3 regions of the Streptomyces sp. R35 genome follow, and region 3 is predicted to be linked to each of the others. Evidence: riboswitches for the same ligand, from Rfam matches in the RefSeq annotation. Region 3 holds a riboswitch; each other region holds the start of a gene.
The links. Region 3 has a riboswitch for S-adenosylmethionine ahead of AB5J50_RS14195 (aminotransferase class V-fold PLP-dependent enzyme). Riboswitches for the same ligand answer to the same signal wherever they lie in the genome.

Region 1 (6,434 bases), 2.0 Mb from region 3:
GGCCTTCAAGAAGAACGGCCACGGCAAGCAGGTCGGCGACTTCCTCGACTTCGTCTACAACGACAAGAACGTGCTCGCCTTCTCCCACGAGTACGACCTGCTGCCGGTCACCTCGTCCGCGTCCGACGCGATGGCCGGAGACCAGGACGACCAGGACCTCGCCCCGTTCCTGGACGAGCTCCCTTCCGCCGAGCTGTACCCCGTCGGCAAGACGTCCTGGGCCAAGATCAGCGCCGACATCAAGAAGCAGATCGCCAAGGCCGTGAGCCCTGGGGGCAGCCCGACCGGGGTCCTCAGCTCGCTCCAGAACGAGGGGACCATGGCGGACAGCGCGGGCTGACGCTGTCAGTGGCGGGGGTTACGGTGCTGTCCATGGAGGACCTCACGTCGCGGGAGCAGGGGATTCTTGCCATGGAGCGCCGCGGGTTCCCTGGGCCGGGAGCCAAGGAGCGCGCGATCCGGGAGCAGCTCGGCCTGCCCCCCATCCGCTACTACCAGCTCCTCAACGCCCTCCTCGACGACCCCAGGGCCCTCGCCCACGACCCGGTAACGGTCAACCGCCTCCGCAGGGTCAGAGACTCCCGCCGGGGAGAGCGCTGAGGGGTTCCCGGGTTCCTCCCCGTTCGGTTGTGTGTCGGGTGCGGGTGGGTGGGGGCTGGTCGCGCAGTTCCCCGCGCCCCTTAAAAGAACCCCGGGCGGGCCGGCAGTTGTTTAGGGGCGCGGGGAACTGCGCGCCCAGCCCCCACCGTCCCGCAGCCGACGAACCACCCCGTCTTCAAGGGGCGCGGGGAACTGCGCAATCTTTTAGGGGGGTCTGGGGGCGCAGCCCCCAGGGATGGGACGGGTAGGGGCGGCGGGGGCGAGGACATGACCTGATGAGCCATGGGTGCGTTCGGGGTCGCGCGGATAGGGTCGGCACATGGGCAGCCATGCGGAATCCACGGACTCCATGCCGACACCCGCGACCCCCGCGGGACGCGACGGCCTCGACGCCATCCTCGCGCGGCCCGCAAGGGCAGTGATCGCACTCGACTTCGACGGAACACTCGCCCCGATCGTCCCCGACCCGGAACAGGCCCGCGCCCACCCCGCCGCGGTCCCCGCCCTCGCCACCCTCGCCCCCAAGGTCGCCTCCGTCGCCGTAGTCACCGGCCGCCCGGCCGGCGTAGCGGTCCGCCACGGCGGCTTCGCGGGCGTACCGGGCCTGGAACACCTGGTCGTCCTCGGCCACTACGGCGCCGAACGCTGGGACGCCGTGAGCGGCACGGTCAACGCCCCCGCCCCGCACCCCGGCGTCGCCGCCGTCCGCGCCGAGCTGCCCGGATGCCTCGACAGGATCGGCGCCTGGCAGGGCACGTGGATCGAGGAGAAGGGCCGCGCCGTGGCGGTGCACACGCGCCGCGCGTCCGACCCCCAGGCCGCCTTCGAAGCCCTGCGCGAGCCCCTCACCGACCTGGCCACCCGCCACGGCCTGATCGTCGAACCGGGGCGGATGGTCCTGGAGTTGCGCCCGCCGGGCATGGACAAGGGGGTCGCCCTCCTGGAGTACGTCCGCGAGATCGGCGCCGAATCCGTCCTCTACGCCGGCGACGACCTGGGCGACCTGCCCGCCTTCGCCGCCGTCGACAAGCTCCGCTCCGACGGCATCCCCGGCCTCCTCGTCTGCAGCGGCAGCTCCGAAGTCGCCGAACTCGCCGACCGGGCCGACCTGGTGGTGGACGGCCCGCCCGGCGTCGTACGACTGCTGTCCGCGCTCGCGGCCCGACTGGACTGACGACTGGACTGACTGGCGCCTGTGTTGACGGGGCCGCTCAGGCCTCCAGCTCGTGCAGCTGTTCCAGGAACCACTGGGCCGGCGGCAGAGCGGTCGCCGCGGCGGCCAGCCGCTTGGTGCGCTCGGCCCGTTCGTGCGGCGGCATCGACAACGCCTCGTGCAGCGCCCGCGCGGTGCCGATCACGTCGTACGGGTTCACGACGATCGCGTCCTCGCCGAGCTCCTCGTACGCCCCCGCCTCCCGCGACAGCACCAGCGCGCACCCCTCGTCGGAGACGACGGGCACCTCCTTGGCGACGAGGTTCATGCCGTCCCGGATGGGGTTGACGAGGGCCACGTCGGCGAGCCGGTATGCGGCCAGCGAGCGCGCGAAATCGTCCTTGACGTGCAGGAGTACGGGGGTCCAACCCGGCGTTCCGTACGCTGAGTTGATGTCGTCCGCCAGGCTCTGCACCTCGGCCGTGTAGTCCCGGTACACGGCGAGGTCCTGCCGTGAGGGGTACGCGAAGGCGACGTGCACGACGCGCTCGCGCCACGACGGCAGGTCATCGAGCAGCTGCCGGTAGGCCAGCAGCCCGCGCACGATGTTCTTCGACAGCTCGGTCCGGTCGACCCGCACGATCGTCTTCCGGCCCTCGCCGATCTCCGCCCGGAGGGCCGCCATGCGCTCCTCGACATCCGCCTCGTGCGAGCGGCGCCGCAGGAAGTCGGCGTCCGCGCCGAGCCCGTGCACCCCGACCCGGGTGTCGCCGAGCCCGCCGACGAGCTCGTCGGCGCACGCGGTGAACGCGTCCGCCCAGCGGCGGGTGAGAAACCCGAGCCGGTCCGCGCCCAGCATCCCGCGCAGCACCTGCTCGGAGATGTCGTCGGGCAGCATCCGGAAGTAGTCCACCGGCGCCCACGGAGTGTGCGAGAAGTGCCCGATCCGCAGGTCGGGCCGCAGCTCGCGCAGCATCCCGGGGACCAGGGTCAGGTGGTAGTCCTGCACGACGACCACGGCGCCCTGATCCGCCTCCTCCGCCAGCGCCTCCGCGAACGCCCGGTTGTACGCCTTGTACGACCCCCACTGGCGCCGGAACTCCGCGTCGAAGACCGGCTCCAGCGGGGTCTGGTACAGCATGTGGTGGACGAACCAGAGCACGGAGTTCGCGATGCCGTTGTACGCGTCGGTGTGCACGGTGGCGTCGATGTCGAGCATCCGTACGCCGTCCTCGCCGACCCCGCGCCGCACCGCCTCGCGGTCACCGTCGCCGAGTGCCGAGCACACCCACAGGGCGCCCGCGTCCGGGCCGATCGCGGACAGACCCGAGACCAGCCCGCCGCCGCCGCGCTTGGCTTTCAGCGAGCCGTTCTCGTCGACCTCGTAGGTGATCGGGCCGCGGTTGGACGCGACCAGGATGCGGTGGGCGCCCTGCGCTTTTTCGCCCTGCGTTGAAGCCATGCCTCGAAATCTAGCCCCCCGCCTAAACGCTCAAACGTTCACTTCGGCCGTATGCGAGGTCGTATGTGATCTCACGGCCGGCGGGGGCTGGTCGCGCCCCGCGGCGGAGCCGCAGATGTCACAGCCCCGCGCCCCTATCGGGGCCCGGTCTACGCGGCCCTTCGTTTCCTGTACTCGGCGATTTCGGACATCGGGGGGCGTTCCTCCGTGTCCACCGAGTACGTGCGCGGCTCGAAACCCTCCTTGCCGCGTTCGAACTGGGTGAGGGACGGGCGGATCATGTGGCCGCGGGCCAGCCTCAGCTGGGCCGTGCGGTAGATCGCGGCGGACATGCGGCCCAGCGCCTGGCCGTCCTGGTGGCGGTGTTTGCGGACGCCGACGTCGACCTGGGCGAGGGCGTCCAGGCCCACGAGGTGCAGGGCGTCGACGAGCATGCCCAGCTCGACGCCGTACCCGACGGGGAACGGCAGCTGTTCGAGCAAGGAGCGGCGGGCCGCGTACTCGCCGCCGAGCGGCTGGACGAAGCCCGCGAGCTGCGGCCAGTGCATGTTCAGCAGGGGGCGCGCCATGAGTTCGGTGACCCGGCCGCCCTGGCCCGCCGCCCCGCCCAGCGGTCTGTCGTACATGGCCTTGACCAGGTCCACGCCCGGGTCGGTGAGCAGCGGGCCCACGATCCCGGAGACGAAGTCGGACGAGAATTCCTTGAGGTCCGCGTCGATGAAGCAGACGATGTCCCCGCTCGTCACGAGCAGCGACCGCCACAGGACCTCGCCCTTGCCGGGCACGGTCGGGATCCGCGGCAGGATCTCGTCGCGGTGCACGACGCGCGCGCCCGCGGCGGCGGCGACCTCGGAGGTACGGTCGGTCGAGCCCGAGTCGACGACGACGATCTCGTCGACGAGGGGCACCTGTTGCATCAGGTCGTGGCGGATGACGGCGACGATCTCGCCGACCGTCTCCTCCTCGTTGAGGGCGGGCAGCACTACGCTGACCGTCGATCCTGAGGTGCGTTTGGCGGCCATGAGCTTGTGGAGCGGGCGGTCGGTAACGGACCAGGAGCGTGTGCTCAGCCAGCGCTCGACTTCTTCCAGCACAGTCTGCGGCTCCTCACTGTCTGGTCACACACTCTCATCAGCATGTGATCCATCTCGCGGTTCGGACGACTATCTCAACTGTCCTGGCCTTCGGTTACAGTCTTGAACAACGCGGATGACCATCGCATGTCCTGGATCATCAGCACGTACTGTGTTCAACAGTTCAACAATCAAATACCGCTCATCCAGAGGGGCAGAGGGATACGGCCCGATGAAGCCCCGGCAACCCTCCAGCCGGTCTCGTACGACTACGTTGTCGTCGCGAGGCTCCCGGCTTGGGAAGGTGCCAAATCCGTCTCACGGCGAAGTGCGCCGTGAGGAAGATGAGGAGAAAGGGCCTCGCCTCCATGGCTGCGCAGACAGTTGCAAGCACCACGAACACGGGAATCTCCGCCGACTCGGCCAACTCCGTGGACCTCGGTCCGGCCGCCGCGCTTTCCTGCCGCGAGTGCGGCCACCGCGTCCCGCTCGGCCCGGTCTTCGCCTGCGAGGAGTGTTTCGGCCCGCTGGAGATCGCGTACGACTTCTCGGCCTACGAAACCGAAGAACTCCGCAAGCGCATCGAAGCGGGTCCCGCGAACATCTGGCGTTACGCGCCCCTCCTGCCCGTCCCCGCGGACGTCGCCGAGAAGCCGAACATCAACCCCGGCTGGACCAAACTCGTCCAGGCCGACAACCTCGCGCGCGAGCTCGGTGTCGACGCCGGCAAGCTCTTCGTGAAGGACGACTCCGGCAACCCGACGCACTCCTTCAAGGACCGCGTCGTCGCCCAGGCCATCGAGGCCGCCCGCGCCTTCGACTTCACCACCCTCTCCTGCTCCTCCACCGGCAACCTGGCCGGCGCGGTGGGTGCCGCCGCCGCCCGCGCCGGCTTCCGCTCCTGCGTGTTCATCCCGCACGACCTGGAGCAGGGCAAGATCGTCATGGCCGCGATCTACGGCGGCGAGCTCGTCGGCATCGAGGGCAACTACGACGACGTGAACCGTTTCTGCTCCGAGCTGATCGGCGACCCCGCCGGCGAGGGCTGGGGCTTCGTCAACGTCAACCTGCGGCCGTACTACGCGGAGGGGTCCAAGACCCTCGCGTACGAGATCTGCGAGCAGCTCGGCTGGCAGCTTCCCGACCAGCTGGTGATCCCGATCGCCTCCGGCTCCCAGCTCACCAAGGTCGACAAGGGCCTCCAGGAGCTGATCAAGCTCGGGCTCGTCGAGGACAAGCCGTACAAGATCTTCGGCGCCCAGGCCGAGGGCTGCTCGCCGGTGTCCGTCGCCTACAAGGCCGGCCACGACGTCGTACGCCCCCAGAAGCCGAACACCATCGCCAAGTCCCTCGCCATCGGCAACCCGGCGGACGGGCCGTACGTGCTCGACATCGCGCGGCGGACGGGTGGGGCCGTGGAGGACGTCAACGACGAGCAGGTCGTCGACGCGATCAAGCTCCTCGCCCGGACCGAGGGCATCTTCGCGGAGACCGCCGGTGGAGTGACCGTGGGTGTGGCGAAGAAGCTGATCGAGAATGGTCTCCTCGACCCGACCCTCACGACCGTCGTCCTCAACACCGGCGATGGTCTGAAGACGCTGGACGCGGTGGCCGGTACGGGGCTGACGGCGACCATTCGTCCCAACCTGGAGTCGTTCCGGGAAGCTGGGCTCGCGTAAGTAGGGCCGTTCTCTTTCTGCGGGCCGGTGGGGGCTGGTCGCGCAGTTCCCCGCGCCCCTTTGGGGGCGCTCCACCTGACCGGAGGTCACAAGGCATGAGCGTCAACGTTCGCATCCCCACCATCCTGCGCACCTACACCGGCGGCAAGGCCGAGGTGAGTGCCGAGGGTGGGACTCTCGCCGAGGTCATCGCCGACCTGGAGAAGAACCACACGGGTATCGCCGCGCGCGTGCTGGACGACCAGGGCAAGCTGCGCCGCTTCGTCAATGTGTACGTCAACGACGACGACGTGCGGTTCGAGCAGGGGCTGGAGACGGCTACGCCGGACGGTGCGGGCGTCTCGATCATCCCGGCCGTCGCCGGAGGCTGATCGCTACCCTCGGTAACGCCGAATACGCAGTGTTCATCGAATTGCCCTCTCCGTGAGAGAAACGGAGGGGGCAATTCTGCATGGTTGAGCGGGGTA
Region 2 (6,434 bases), 7.6 Mb from region 3:
CGCGCCTCCGTCCGTTCCGGTGGCGGTCGCCGTCGAGCCGCCGCGCCGCCTAAGCCGCGGGTCGGCCAGGTCGGTGAGGCTCTCGCCGAGCAGGGTGGTGCCGAGCACGGTGAGCACGATGGCCAGGCCCGGCGGTATCGCGGTCCACCACAGCCCCGAAGTGACGTCCGCGACCGAGCGGTTGAGGTCGTAGCCCCACTCGGCGGCCGAGTTGGGCTCGATGCCGAAGCCGAGGAAGCCGAGCCCGGCGAGGGTGAGGATGGCCTCGGAGGCGTTGATGGTGAAGATCAGCGGGAGGGTGCGGACCGAGTTGCGCAGCACGTGCCGGAACATGATCCGCCAGGTCCCGGTGCCGATCACCCGGGCCGCGTCCACGAAGGGCTCCGCCTTCACCCGGATCACTTCGGCCCGTACGACACGGAAGTACTGCGGTACGAAGGACACGGCGACCGAGCATGCCGCCGCACCGAGGCCCCCGACGAGGCTCGACTGTCCGCCGCTGATCACGATCGACATGACGATGGCGAGCAGCAGCGGCGGGAACGCGTAGAGCGCGTCGGCCAGCCCCACCAGCAACCGGTCCAGGCGGCCGCCGAGATAGCCGGAGGCCAGGCCCAGAACGGTGCCCGGGACCACCGAGAGCAGCAGCGCGGCGAGGATGATCTCCAGCGCGGTCCTGGCGCCCCACACCGTGCGGGACAGCACGTCGTACCCCGCGATGGTGGTGCCCAACGGATGGGTACTACTGGGGTGTTGCTGCGACCCGAACAACCCCCCGCCGTCCTGGAGTTGGGCGTATCCGTACCGGGCGAGCAGCGGTCCGAGGAGCGCCGCGAGGACGAACACTGCGGTGAGTACGGCACCGGTGAGCAGCATGGCGCGCTGCACCGCACCGCCGGTACGCAGCCGCACGCGAAGACGGTCCGGCAGCAAGGTCGGCCGTCGCACGAGGAGTTGGGCCACGGCTCAGTACCTCACTCGGGGATCGATCAGCGCCGCGACCACATCGACGAGGAAGTTCGTCACCGCCACGACGACGGCGAACAGCGCCACGATGCCCTGCACCGCAGGGAAGTCACGCACCGTCAGATAGTGGGCGAGTTCGTAGCCGAGGCCCTTCCACTCGAAGGTGGTCTCCGTCAGCACCGCTCCGCCGAGCAGCCCGGCGACCTGGAGCCCCAGGACGGTGACGACGGGAATCAGGGCGGGCCGGGTTGCGTGCCGAGTGACCAGGCGGAAAGGCGCCACGCCTCGGGAGCGGGCGGCCTCGACGTAGTCGGCGCCGAGGGTGCCGATCAGATTCGTGCGGACCAGCCGCAGCAGGATGCCGGCGACGAGCAGGCCCAGCGCCAGGGCGGGCAGTACGGCGTGCCTCAGGACGTCGGCGACGGCCGCCCCGTCGCCGCTGCGCAGGGCGTCGACGAGGTAGAGCCCCGTCGTGCTGGTCTGGTTCTGCAGGAAGAGCTGGACGTCGGTGCTCGCCCGGCCTGACGCGGGCAGCCAGCCGAGCTGGATCGCGAAGACGAGCTTCAGCAGCAGTCCCACGAAGAACACGGGGGTGGCATAGGTGAGGACGGCGAACAGCCGAAGCGCCGCGTCGGGCGCGCGGTCCCGGTAGGAGGCCGCGACCATGCCCAGGGGGACTCCCACGACGAGGGCCACGATGAGGGCGTAGAAGGCGAGTTCGACGGTGGCGGCGCCGTAGGTGCCCAGCACGTGGGTCACCGGTTCGTTGTCGGTGACGGTGTGGCCGAAGTCGCCGGTCGCCAGGGACTTCAGATAGTCCAGGTACTGGGTGAGCAACGGCCGGTCGTAGCCCGCCTGGTGCAGTTTCGCCTGGAGCTGGTCCGGGGTGAGCCGGTCGCCGAAGGCGGCACTGATCGGGTCACCGGTGGCGCGCATCAGGAAGAAGACCAGGCTGACCAGCACGAACACGGTGGGGATGATGAGGAGGAAGCGGACCACCAGGTAGCGGGCGAGACCGTACCCGGCGGCGCCGTCGGCCGGGGTGACGACGGCGCCGGGGGTGTCCTGCGTCAGAGTGCTCACTTCTTCGCGAGTCCTGCCCAGCGGAAGGTGTACGCGCTGTTCAGCTCGTCCGGTACACCGCTGATGTCGGTACGGGTGACGATCGCGGTGGACCCCTGGAGCAGCGGCAGCAGCGGCACCGACGCGGCGGCCTTGTCCTGTACCTGCTTGAGCAGTTCGGCGCGCTTGGCGGTGTCGGTCTCCGTCTCCTCCTTCTTGATCAGCTCGCGTACTGCGGGGTCGGAGTAGTCGTTGGCGACCCAGCTGTTGGCCGAGTAGAAGGGCGAGAGGTAGTTGTCCGCGTCCAAGTAGTCGGCGTACCAGCCGAGTTGGTAGAGCGGGTAGAGGTGCTTGATGCGGTCCTTGCCGTACTGGGTCCACTCGGTGGACTGCAGGTTCACCTTGAACAGTCCGGTGGCTTCGAGCTGGGTCTTGACCAGCGCGTACTCGTCGGCCGAGGACGAGCCGTAATGGTCGCTGTTGTACTGGAGGTTGAGGGTGACCGGGGTGCTCACCTTCGCCTTCTTGAGCCGTGCGGCGGCAGCTGCCTTGTCGGGGCCGCCCTTCTTGTCGCCGTAGAGCGACTTGAACGAGTCGGTGGCGCCGGTGAGTCCGTCGGGCACGGAGCTGTACAGCGGCTGATAGCTGTTCTTGTAGACCTGCTGGGCGAGTTGGGCCCGGTCGACGGAGTCGGCGACGGCCTGCCGCACGGCCAGCGCCTTGGCCTTGTCGGCGTTCTTGGTCTTGGTGCCGTACGGCTGTGTCCGGAAGTCGAAGACGACGTAGCGGATGCCGTTGCCGGACCCGGTGTGGACCTTGATGTCCTTCTTCTTGGACAGGTCGTCGAGGTCGGCGGTGGTGAGCGTGCGGTAGACGGCGTCGACGGTGCCCTGCTGGACGTCGAGCTTCAGGTTGCTGGCGTCGGTGTAGTACTTGAGCTGGACGTTCTTGGTCTTCGGGGCGCCCAGTTGACCCGCGTAGGCACTGTTGGCGGTGAAGGAGACCAGCGAGTTCTTGTCGTAACTCGTGACGCCGTAAGGGCCGTTCCAGGGTTTGGCCGCGACGATGGCCTTGTCGTCGAGGATCTTGTCCGCAGGGAAGACCTGCTCGTCGACGATGTAGCCGGCCGCGGTGGACAACACCTGTGGGAACAGCGTGTCGTTGGCGGACTTGAGGGTGAAGACGACGGTGGTGGGTGTCGGGGCGGCGACGGAGTCGAGGTTGTACAGCAGTGACGACGGACCGTTCTCGTCGGCGATCTTCAACGTGCGGTCGAAGCTGAACTTGACGTCGGAGGAGGTCAGTTGGTGACCGTTGGCGAACTTCAGGCCCTTCTTCAGCGTGACCGTGTACTCCTTGGCCCCCGTCAGCTCGATCCCGGTGGCCAGGTCCGGTGAGACCTCCGTGGCACCGTTCTTCACGCTGAGCAAGGTCGCGTAGACCTCGCTCTCGATGGTGCCGGAGCCCGCGTCCCAGGCGCCCGCCGGGTCGAGGCTGGTCACCTGGTCCGTCGTACCGACGGTGATCGTCGCACCGCCGGTGCCGGTGGCGCCGGTGGAGTTCTTGGTGCTCGTGCAGCCGGTCAGGGCCACCAGGAACGCCGTGCCGAGGGATATGGCGCCGAGGGACCGGAACGGTCTGAGGGTGCTGTGCTGTGCCATGGCTGGTCTCTGCTTCCGCATGAGTGGGAACACGAAGGGGCCCCGGCAGGCAGGACATGCCGAGCGCGCGCTGTCGCGTGAAAGGTGGGAGTGAAGAGCGAAAAAGGGTCAGCTGTGACAGAGACAGCTGCAGACCAGCAGCAGATCCACATGGCGTCGGGAGCACAGCACGAGGCCAGTTGCCACGCCGTCCTCCTAGGGGTGTCGCCGGCTCACGGGCCGGTGGGAACGCACTTGCAGAACAGGAACATCCGCCGAGCCTTCACCTGGGGCACCCCGCTGCGTCGAGGGTTGCCGTCCGGCCAGCCAGGGCTTGATCACCGGAACTCGTAGCTCGCGCTCACCGTAGATCGACAATTCTCTCGGCGTCAAGAGTTCCCTGTGCCGGGATGACGTGCGCGGACACCGGCACAAGGAGGCGGTACAAGGCCTGGAGCACGTCTACGACTCCCCCCGCGAGGGCCCTCAACGACGTTCCTCCGCGGCGGACGGCGGAGGCAGGATTCCCCCGTTGGCACTCAGCCCGCCGTCGACCGGAACGGTCACTCCGGTCACGTAGGAGGCGGCGGGCGAGGTCAGGAACCAGATGACCTCCGCCTGTTCGCGCGGGGTGGCCCAGCGGTGGACGGGGATCCGCGCGGTGAGATCCGGGTTCGCGACCTGGGTGGCGGTCATCTCGGTCTCAGTGAGGCCCGGGGCTATGGCGTTGATGCGGATGCTCTGCGCCGCGTAGTCGACGGCCGTGGCCCGCACGAGGTTGATCACGGCCGCCTTCGTCGCGTTGTAGCCCCAGGTGCCCGGATCGCCGCGCAGCCCGGACACCGACGCCGTGGCGACGATCGCCCCGCCGCCGCCCGCGCGCAGCGCCGGCACGGCGGCCCGGATACCGTGGGCCACCGCACGGACGTTGACGGGGAAGAGCCGGTCGAACCGCTCGATCGCCCCGGGCGACTCCAGCGGACCGGCACCGCCGATCCCCGCGTTCAGGACGGCCGTGTCCAGCCGTCCGAACCGGTCGAGCGCGAGGCGTACGGCCGCTGTGTTCGTCTCCTCGGCCGCCACGTCGCCGGCGAGTGCCGCCACGCCGTCGAGCCCGGCGAGCCGGGCAAGCCGCTCCTCCGCCACGTCGACGGCGACGACGCGGTGTCCACGTGCGGCGTACAGACGCACGGCCGCCTCCCCGATCCCGGAGGCGGCGCCCGTGATCACGGCCACCGGTGCCGTCACGTCGGCGGCTGCGCCGCGAGCGCCTTGGTGAACGGGGTGACGGGGCGCTCCAGGCGTTCGCCGTCGACCGTGATGTCGACGGCCTCGTTGTAGAACGCCAGGAGGCCTTTGACGGCGCCCACCGCGGGCAGCGGCTCCGGGTAGCTCCAGACGACGTTCGGCGGGACGCCGGCCTCACCCCGCCACGACCAGTACTCGGCGGTGCCCTTGTAGGGGCACCCGGTGCTGTGGTCGGTGGGTTCGAGCAGCTCCAGGCGGACGTCCTCGCGCGGGATGTAGTACCGCGTCGGCAGGCCGGTCTCGAAGAGCAGGACCGGGCGGTGGGTGTCGGCGACGAGCGTGCCGTCGATCTCGACCCGGACGTGGCGGCTGCTGGGGATGGCATCCACCCGTTTGTGCGGGTCGCGGGGGTGGATGAAGATCTCTTCCTCCTCCTCGTACCAGTGGTCGAGGCCCTTGCCGCTGCGCCGGAACCACTCGAAGGCGATGTGGTCGGCCAGGTCGGCGGCCGGGAAGGTCCAGGCCGCGTTCTCCAGCAGCTCGTCGTCGACTTCAAGGTCGTAGAAGATCCGCGATCCGGTGTGCGTGCCCGTCGGGGGGTTCTTCGCCGGGCGGAGCAGGTCCTCGCGGACCTCCTCGCGGGGGAAGGCGTACAGCGGGACGGGCACTCCGGGTTCCCATACGAGGACGGGATGCCGGCTGTCGACGACGGTGACGTCACCCTTGCGGCCGCGTACCCAGCGTTCGCCTGGCTCCCACAGGAGGCCTTCGGGGGTGGTCCTGACGGCGCGCGCGGTGGGGAATGTGGTCATGACCGGCTCTCCTTCGGCTTGCTCACGCGGTGACTTCGGCGACGTAGGCGCGGTTCTCGCGCCAGGCCGCGACCTGCTCGGGGCGGCCGAACACCCGCAGGTACTCGTCGACGTTGCTGCTGGCCCGTTCCCACACTGACACGGGTTCGAAGTCGGAGCCGTCCAGGTCGGCGAACGCCGGCAGCGGTTCGACGACCGTGTCCAGGCTCGGGTGGACGAACACCGCGGAGGAGCGGCGCGTCACCGACCCGCCGGCCACCACGCGGTGCCGCCCGGGCCGCAGCCGGCCCTCCGTCCAGTTGGTCAGCAGGGTGCCGGTGAACACCTGCAGGGCGCCCGGCCGGATCGGCACCGGGATCCAGGTGCCGTCGGGACGCTGGCCCTGCAGGCCCGCGTAGTCGCCCTCCTGATGGAGCACGGTGATCGCGGAACTGTCGGCATGCTCCAGGAGAAGGAGTTTCTCGTCGTCGGAAGTGCCGGTGTCGTGGGGCCACTTGGGGTAGTCGTTGACGACCAGCGTCGTGTAGACGTCGTCGCCGAGCGGGATGGTGTGCGCGGGTACGTCGAGCACGCGCGCGTACAGGCCGAGGACGCGTCGCGCGACGTCGACGAACGCGTCGTGGTAGCGGTGTGTCGCGGCACGGAGGCCGGGCTCCTGCGGCGGCCACACGTTGGCATGCGCGAAGAGGGTGGCGTGCTCCGGGGA
Region 3 (6,434 bases):
ATCGTGGCCTACTCGAAGATCTGCACCCACGTCGGTTGCCCGATCTCCCTGTACGAGCAGCAGACGCACCACGTCCTCTGCCCGTGCCACCAGTCCACCTTCGACCTCTCCGACGGTGCCCGAGTCATCTTCGGCCCGGCCGGTCACCCCCTGCCGCAGCTGCGCATCGGTGTGAACGACGAGGGCTACCTCGAGGCGCTCGGCGACTTCGAAGAGCCCGTCGGTCCTGCATTCTGGGAGCGCGGATGAGCACTGCGACCACTTCCGACTCGCGCTCGCGCGAGAAGGCACCCGCCGGTGAGCGGGTAGCCGACTGGGCCGACGGCCGCCTGGGGATCTACTCCCTGGCCAAGTCCAACATGCGCAAGATCTTCCCCGACCACTGGTCGTTCATGTTGGGTGAGGTCTGCCTCTACAGCTTCATCATCATCATCCTCACGGGTGTGTATCTGACGCTGTTCTTCCACCCGTCGATGAACGAGGTGACGTACAACGGCAGCTATGTCCCGCTCCAGGGACAGCTGATGTCGGAGGCGTTCAACTCGACCATGCACATCTCCTTCGATGTGCGCGGTGGTCTGCTGATCCGGCAGATCCACCACTGGGCGGCGCTGATCTTCCTCGCCGGCATGTTCGTGCACATGATGCGCGTGTTCTTCACGGGTGCGTTCCGCAAGCCCCGTGAGGTCAACTGGCTGTTCGGCTTCCTGCTGTTCGTCCTGGGCATGTTCACCGGCTTCACCGGTTACTCGCTCCCGGACGACCTGCTCTCCGGCACCGGTGTCCGCTTCATGGAGGGCGCGGTCCTGTCCGTGCCGATCGTCGGCACGTACCTCTCGTTCTTCCTCTTCGGCGGCGAGTTCCCGGGCGGCGACTTCGTGGCCCGCTTCTACTCGGTCCACATCCTGCTGCTGCCGGGCATCATGCTCGGCCTGGTGGTCGGCCACCTGATCCTGGTCTTCTACCACAAGCACACGCAGTTCGCGGGCCCCGGACGCAGCAACAAGAACGTCGTCGGCATGCCTCTCCTTCCGGTCTACATGGCCAAGGCCGGCGGCTTCTTCTTCCTGGTCTTCGGTGCCATCGCGGCCATCGCGGCCATCGCTCAGATCAACCCGATCTGGGCCATGGGCCCCTACCGGCCGGACCAGGTCTCCACCGGTGCCCAGCCCGACTGGTACATGGGCTTCTCCGAGGGCCTGATCCGCTTCATGCCGGGTTGGGAGATCAACCTCTGGGGCCACACGCTCGTCCTGGGCGTGTTCATCCCGCTGGTGATCTTCCCGCTGGTGCTGGTCGCGATCGCGGTCTACCCGTTCATCGAGGCCTGGGTCACCGGCGACCAGCGCGAGCACCACATCCTGGACCGCCCGCGCAACGCACCGACGCGTACGGGTGTCGGCGTCGCGTGGATCACCCTGTACATGGGGCTGCTGATCGGTGGTGGCAACGACCTCTGGGCCACGCACTTCCACCTCTCGATCAACACGGTCACCTGGTTCGTCCGGATCTTCTTCTTCGTCGGACCGGTCCTCGCGTTCCTCATCACCAAGCGGATCTGCCTCGGCCTCCAGCGCCGCGACCGGGACAAGGTGCTGCACGGTCGTGAGTCGGGCATCATCAAGCGCCTGCCGCACGGTGAGTTCATCGAGGTCCACGAGCCGCTTCCGCAGTCGGCGCTGCACGCCCTCACGGCGCACGAGCAGTACAAGCCGGCCGAGATCGGCCCGACGGTCGACGAGAACGGTGTCGAGCGCAAGGTGCCGGGCACGCAGCGGCTGCGCGCCAAGCTCAGCGAGGGCTTCTACGGGGACGACAACCAGATCCCCAAGCCCACCGTCGAGGAGTACAAGGAGATCACGAGCGGCCACGGCCACCACTGATCCTCTGACCGATCGTCATTGATCGCCACGGCAAGAGCCCTCGTCCAGTGCATGGACGGGGGCTCTTTGCCGTCCCCGGGCCTGGATAGGGTGTTCTCATCCACAAGGAGTCCCACAAGGACCCACACAGAGTCCCTTTCCGGGGACCGACCCAGGAGCGGCTTATGAGCGCTGTGAACCCCGCTGGAGGCGACACCGCGGCGGGCCGTTCCTGGCCCGACGTACTGAGCGCGCTGCTCGCCGGGCAGGACCTGAGCGCCGGTGACACGGCGTGGGCCATGGACCGCATCATGAGCGGTGAGGCCGCGGACGCCCAGATCGCGGGCTTCCTGGTGGCGCTGCGGGCCAAGGGCGAGACGGTCGAGGAGATCACCGGCCTCGTGGAGACCATGTACGCCCACGCGAAGCCGCTGCACATCCCCGGGCCGGCCGTCGACATCGTCGGTACCGGCGGAGACCGGGCCAAGACGGTCAACATCTCGACGATGTCCGCCATCGTGATCGCGGGTGCCGGGGCGAAGGTCGTCAAGCACGGCAACCGGGCGTCGTCCTCGGCGAGCGGCTCGTCCGACGTACTGGAGCGGCTCGGCATCAACCTGGACCTGTCGCCCGAGCGGGTGGCACAGGTGGTGGAGGAGGCCGGGATCACCTTCTGCTTCGCGGCCAAGTTCCATCCCTCGATGCGGTTCGTCGGCGCGGTCCGGCGTGATCTGGGGATTCCGACCTCGTTCAACCTCCTCGGCCCGCTGACCAACCCCGCCCGGGTCACCGCCTCGGCGGTCGGCTGCTTCGACACCCGGATGGCGGGGCTCATCGCCGGCGTACTGGCCGAACGCGGCTCGTCCGCGCTGGTGTTCCGGGGTGACGACGGCCTCGACGAGCTGACGACCACGGCCACCTCCCGGGTGTGGGTCGTCCGCGACGGCAAGGTGACCGAGGAAGCCTTCGACCCGCGGGACGTAGGCCTTGAGATCGTCCCGGTGGAGGCACTGCGGGGCGCCGACCCCGAGTACAACGCGGGGGTCGCCCGACGGCTCCTGGACGGCGAGACGGGCGCGGTGCGGGACGCGGTCCTGCTGAACTCGGCGGCGGCTCTGGTGGCCCTGTCGCCTACCGACGTGCCCCTGGTGGACCAGCTGCGCGCCGGGATGGAGAAGGCGGCGCAGTCGATCGACTCCGGGGCCGCGAAGAGGACTCTTGAGCGGTGGGTGGCGGCCAGCAGCGCCTGAGCCGCCCCGCCGTACGCCGGCTCTTCCGCCGTATGCGATGTGATGCGGGGCGCAGTCCGGATCCTGGACTGCGCCTTGCGCGTCGAAGATCTTCTGGCAAGATGCTGTATCAGGTCATGAGTGACAGTCATGAGGCCCCGGCCGACTGTCCGGCAACCCTCCGTCCGTGGCGGGGTGCCCCGGGTGAAGACCAGGTCGTAGGCAGCGAGGTCTACGGCAAGCGCGGACCCCTCGCCACTCACTTGAGTGGATACAGCCCAGGGGTCCTGGTCGTTCGAGGGAGCCTTCTGTGAGCAAGCGAATGCGATAGGGCGTAGCGCCCCACTTCCGCGTACCCCTTTTCACCTTTTTCGCCTTTCCTGCGCTGAGCCGCCCGTACCCCGGTGTACCCGCTCGCGCAGCGATCCCGCCTGCCTCTCACAGGAGCTCGCCATGTCTGTCTCCATCGCTGCCGCCGACCAGACCGTTTGTGCCCCTCTGCCCGTTCTGGGGCGAGATGTGACCGTCCCGCTCGTCACCGGTGGCGAGGTCACCTACGCCGCGCTCGACTACGCCGCCAGCGCCCCGGCCCTGCAGCGGGTGTGGGACGACGTGGCGGCGTACGCCCCCTACTACGGCAGCGTGCACCGTGGCGCCGGCTACCTCTCGCAGCTGTCCACCGACCTGTTCGAGAACTCCCGCAAGACCGTCGCCGAGTTCCTGGACTGCCGTGAGGGCGACCAGGTCGTCTTCACCCGCTCCACCACCGACTCGCTCAACCTGCTCGCCGCCACTCTTCCGGCCGACTGCCAGGTCTTCGTCTTCGAGACCGAGCACCATGCGTCCCTGCTGCCGTGGAAGGACGCTCGGGTCACCTACCTCAACGCCCCGCGCAGCCCGCGCCAGGCCGTCGAGACGCTGGAGCGCGCCCTCGCCGACCGCGACCCCTACGGCCCGGCCCTCGTCTGCGTCACCGGCGCCTCGAACGTCACCGGTGAGCTGTGGCCGGTGCGCGAGCTGGCCGCCGCCGCACACGCGCACGGCGCCCGTATCGTCCTCGACGCCGCGCAGCTGGCCCCGCACCACCCGGTGTCCGTCCGTGACCTGGACGTCGACTGGGTCGCCTTCTCCGGCCACAAGCTGTACGCGCCCTTCGGCTCCGGTGTGCTCGCCGGCCGCTCCGACTGGCTGCGCGAGGCCGAGCCGTACCTCGCGGGCGGTGGCGCCAGCCGTAAGGTGTCGCGCCGTACGGACGGTGGCGTGGACGTGGAGTGGCACGAGAGCGCCGCCCGGCACGAGGCCGGCTCGCCGAACGTGATCGGCGTCTACTCGATCGCGTCCGCCTGCAAGGCCCTCACCGAGGCCGGCTTCGACACCCTCGTCGCCCGTGAGCAGCACCTGATCGACACGGTCCGCGCGGGTCTCGCCGAGGTCCCCGAGGTGCGCGTCCTCTCCCTCTTCGGTGACGAGGCCCCGCGGGTCGGCGTGATCTCCTTCGTCGTCGAGGGGTGGAACAGCTCGCACTTCGCCGCGGCGCTCTCCGCGGAGTACGGCATCGGGGTGCGCGACGGTCTGTTCTGCGCCCATCCGCTGGTGCGCACCCTCCTCGGCAGCGACCCGCAGACCCAGGGGGAGTGCGGTGCCCCCGAGGCCGCGCCCGGCGAGAAGTCCCTGAACGCCATCCGTGTCAGCTTCGGTGCGGGTACCCCCGACGAGCACGTCGAGCGCTTCGTCACCGCCGTGCGGGAACTCGTCCGCGACGGTGCGAAGTGGCAGTACCGCACGGAGGACGGCCGCTGCGTCCCCGCGGTCTGAGCCATCGGTTGGGTGTCGGCTGGTCTAAAAGATTGCGCAGTTCCCCGCGCCCCTAAAAGGGGCGCGGGGAACTGCGCAATCTTTTCAGCGGGGGTCTGGGGGCGCAGCCCCCAGGGATGGGACGGGTAGGGGCGGCGGGGGCGAGAACTAGTTGTCGAGGCCGATCGCGAACGCCGCCTCGAGGTCGTGCTGGGAGTACGTGCGGAAGGCGACGTGGGTGTCCGTGGCCTCGACACCCGGGATCTTGCTGATCCGGCCGGGGATGACGTCCGCGAGGTCGTCGTGGGCCTTCACCCGGACCATGGCGATCAAGTCGTACGTGCCGGTGACGGAGAAGACCTCGCTGACAGCGTCCAGCGCGGCGATCGACTCGGCGATCTCGGGGATCCGGTCCACGCTGGTCTTGATGAGGACGATCGCGGTGATCACGGCTGGTTCTCTCCCTCGGGGGCGGTCGCTGGGGCCTTCACTCTAGTCGCCCGGCCGAAACGCACCCATGCGTAGACGAACCCCAGCGAGAAGCCCACCAGGTGGGCCAGATAGGCGACCCCGGGGCCGGAGGTGCCGCGGCCCGCCGCCAGCCATTGCAGGGTGACCCAGAAGGGCAGCACCACCCAGGCGGGGAAGCGCAGCGGCAGGAAGAAGAGGAACGGGAAGAGACTGGTCACCCGGGCCTTGGGGAACAGGTACAGGAACGCGCCGAGGACCGCGGAGATCGCCCCGGAGGCGCCGACCAGGGACTGCTGCGAGGCGGCGTTGGCGGCGGCGTAGCCCAGCAGGGCGAGGTAGCCGCAGCCGACGTAGAAGAAGGCGAACTGGATGTGGCCCATGCGTTCCTCGGTCATCGCCCCGAAGACGTAGAAGAAGAGCATGTTGCCGAGGAGGTGGAGCCAGCTGCCATGGATGAACAGGGCTGTGGCGGGGGTCAGGGCTTCGCGCGGGGCTCCGCCGAAGAGCTCGGTGGGCACCACGCCCCAGCGCCGGAAGTAGGCCTGCTGGGCGACCAGCAGCTCGTCCCCGGTGCCGTACGCCGGATTGAGGCCCGACGCCGGGCCGATCACGAAGATCAGGCAGCACAGGGCGATCAGCCCGTATGTCACCGGTGCGGACTGGCTCCGCATCGCCCTGCCGACCGCCGTCATCGCGTTGCTGATCATGGTGCAGAGCATGGCGTAACGGGACCGATGAGCACAGACCGCCTCGCCGCCGTGGACGGCCGAGCGTCGGGTACCCGCCAGGCCTTAGGGTTACGAGCCACACGCACCGGGAGACTGGCGCTGGACGGACACTAGAAGGAAAGCGACTGCCACATGACGGTTCCCCTGCCGGATGCCAAGACTCGCTGGCGCTGCACGCTCTGCGGCAACCTCACGCGGTTCGACGTGACCCGCTCGTCGAAGGTCGTCGAGTATGTGCACCTCGACCTGGCCGGTGAGCCGAAGGTCGAAGAGCGCGAGGTGGTCAGTGAGACCATCGAGTCGGTGCGGTGCCGCTGGTGCAATGCCGTGGATCAGGTGGAACTCGTGGA

Region 1: it holds a riboswitch for S-adenosylmethionine, as region 3 does, so the genes downstream of both, thrC (threonine synthase) here and AB5J50_RS14195 (aminotransferase class V-fold PLP-dependent enzyme) in region 3, are expected to answer to the same signal.
Region 2: it holds a riboswitch for S-adenosylmethionine, as region 3 does, so the genes downstream of both, AB5J50_RS47975 (ABC transporter substrate-binding protein) here and AB5J50_RS14195 (aminotransferase class V-fold PLP-dependent enzyme) in region 3, are expected to answer to the same signal.

The regions. Positions count from the first base shown of each region.
Region 1 is NZ_CP163440.1:5,102,418-5,108,851, reverse strand. Features, by position in the region: gene AB5J50_RS23325 (ABC transporter substrate-binding protein) at 1-340, shown strand, start outside; gene AB5J50_RS23320 (DUF3263 domain-containing protein) at 373-600, shown strand; gene otsB (trehalose-phosphatase) at 920-1,774, shown strand; gene AB5J50_RS23310 (trehalose-6-phosphate synthase) at 1,812-3,215, opposite strand; gene AB5J50_RS23305 (glucosyl-3-phosphoglycerate synthase) at 3,365-4,309, opposite strand; SAM riboswitch class I at 4,488-4,639, shown strand; gene thrC (threonine synthase) at 4,657-5,967, shown strand; gene AB5J50_RS23295 (MoaD/ThiS family protein) at 6,063-6,338, shown strand.
Region 2 is NZ_CP163440.1:10,657,745-10,664,178, reverse strand. Features, by position in the region: gene AB5J50_RS47985 (ABC transporter permease) at 1-912, opposite strand, end outside; gene AB5J50_RS47980 (ABC transporter permease) at 967-2,049, opposite strand; gene AB5J50_RS47975 (ABC transporter substrate-binding protein) at 2,046-3,689, opposite strand; SAM riboswitch class IV at 3,915-4,024, opposite strand; gene AB5J50_RS47970 (SDR family NAD(P)-dependent oxidoreductase) at 4,155-4,916, opposite strand; gene AB5J50_RS47965 (DUF427 domain-containing protein) at 4,913-5,728, opposite strand; gene AB5J50_RS47960 (2-oxoglutarate and iron-dependent oxygenase domain-containing protein) at 5,751-6,434, opposite strand, start outside.
Region 3 is NZ_CP163440.1:3,060,053-3,066,486, reverse strand. Features, by position in the region: gene AB5J50_RS14210 (Rieske 2Fe-2S domain-containing protein) at 1-249, shown strand, start outside; gene AB5J50_RS14205 (cytochrome bc complex cytochrome b subunit) at 246-1,883, shown strand; gene trpD (anthranilate phosphoribosyltransferase) at 2,048-3,112, shown strand; SAM riboswitch class IV at 3,225-3,341, shown strand; gene AB5J50_RS14195 (aminotransferase class V-fold PLP-dependent enzyme) at 3,545-4,906, shown strand; gene AB5J50_RS14190 (Lrp/AsnC ligand binding domain-containing protein) at 5,054-5,335, opposite strand; gene AB5J50_RS14185 (rhomboid family intramembrane serine protease) at 5,332-6,063, opposite strand; gene AB5J50_RS14180 (hypothetical protein) at 6,217-6,434, shown strand, end outside.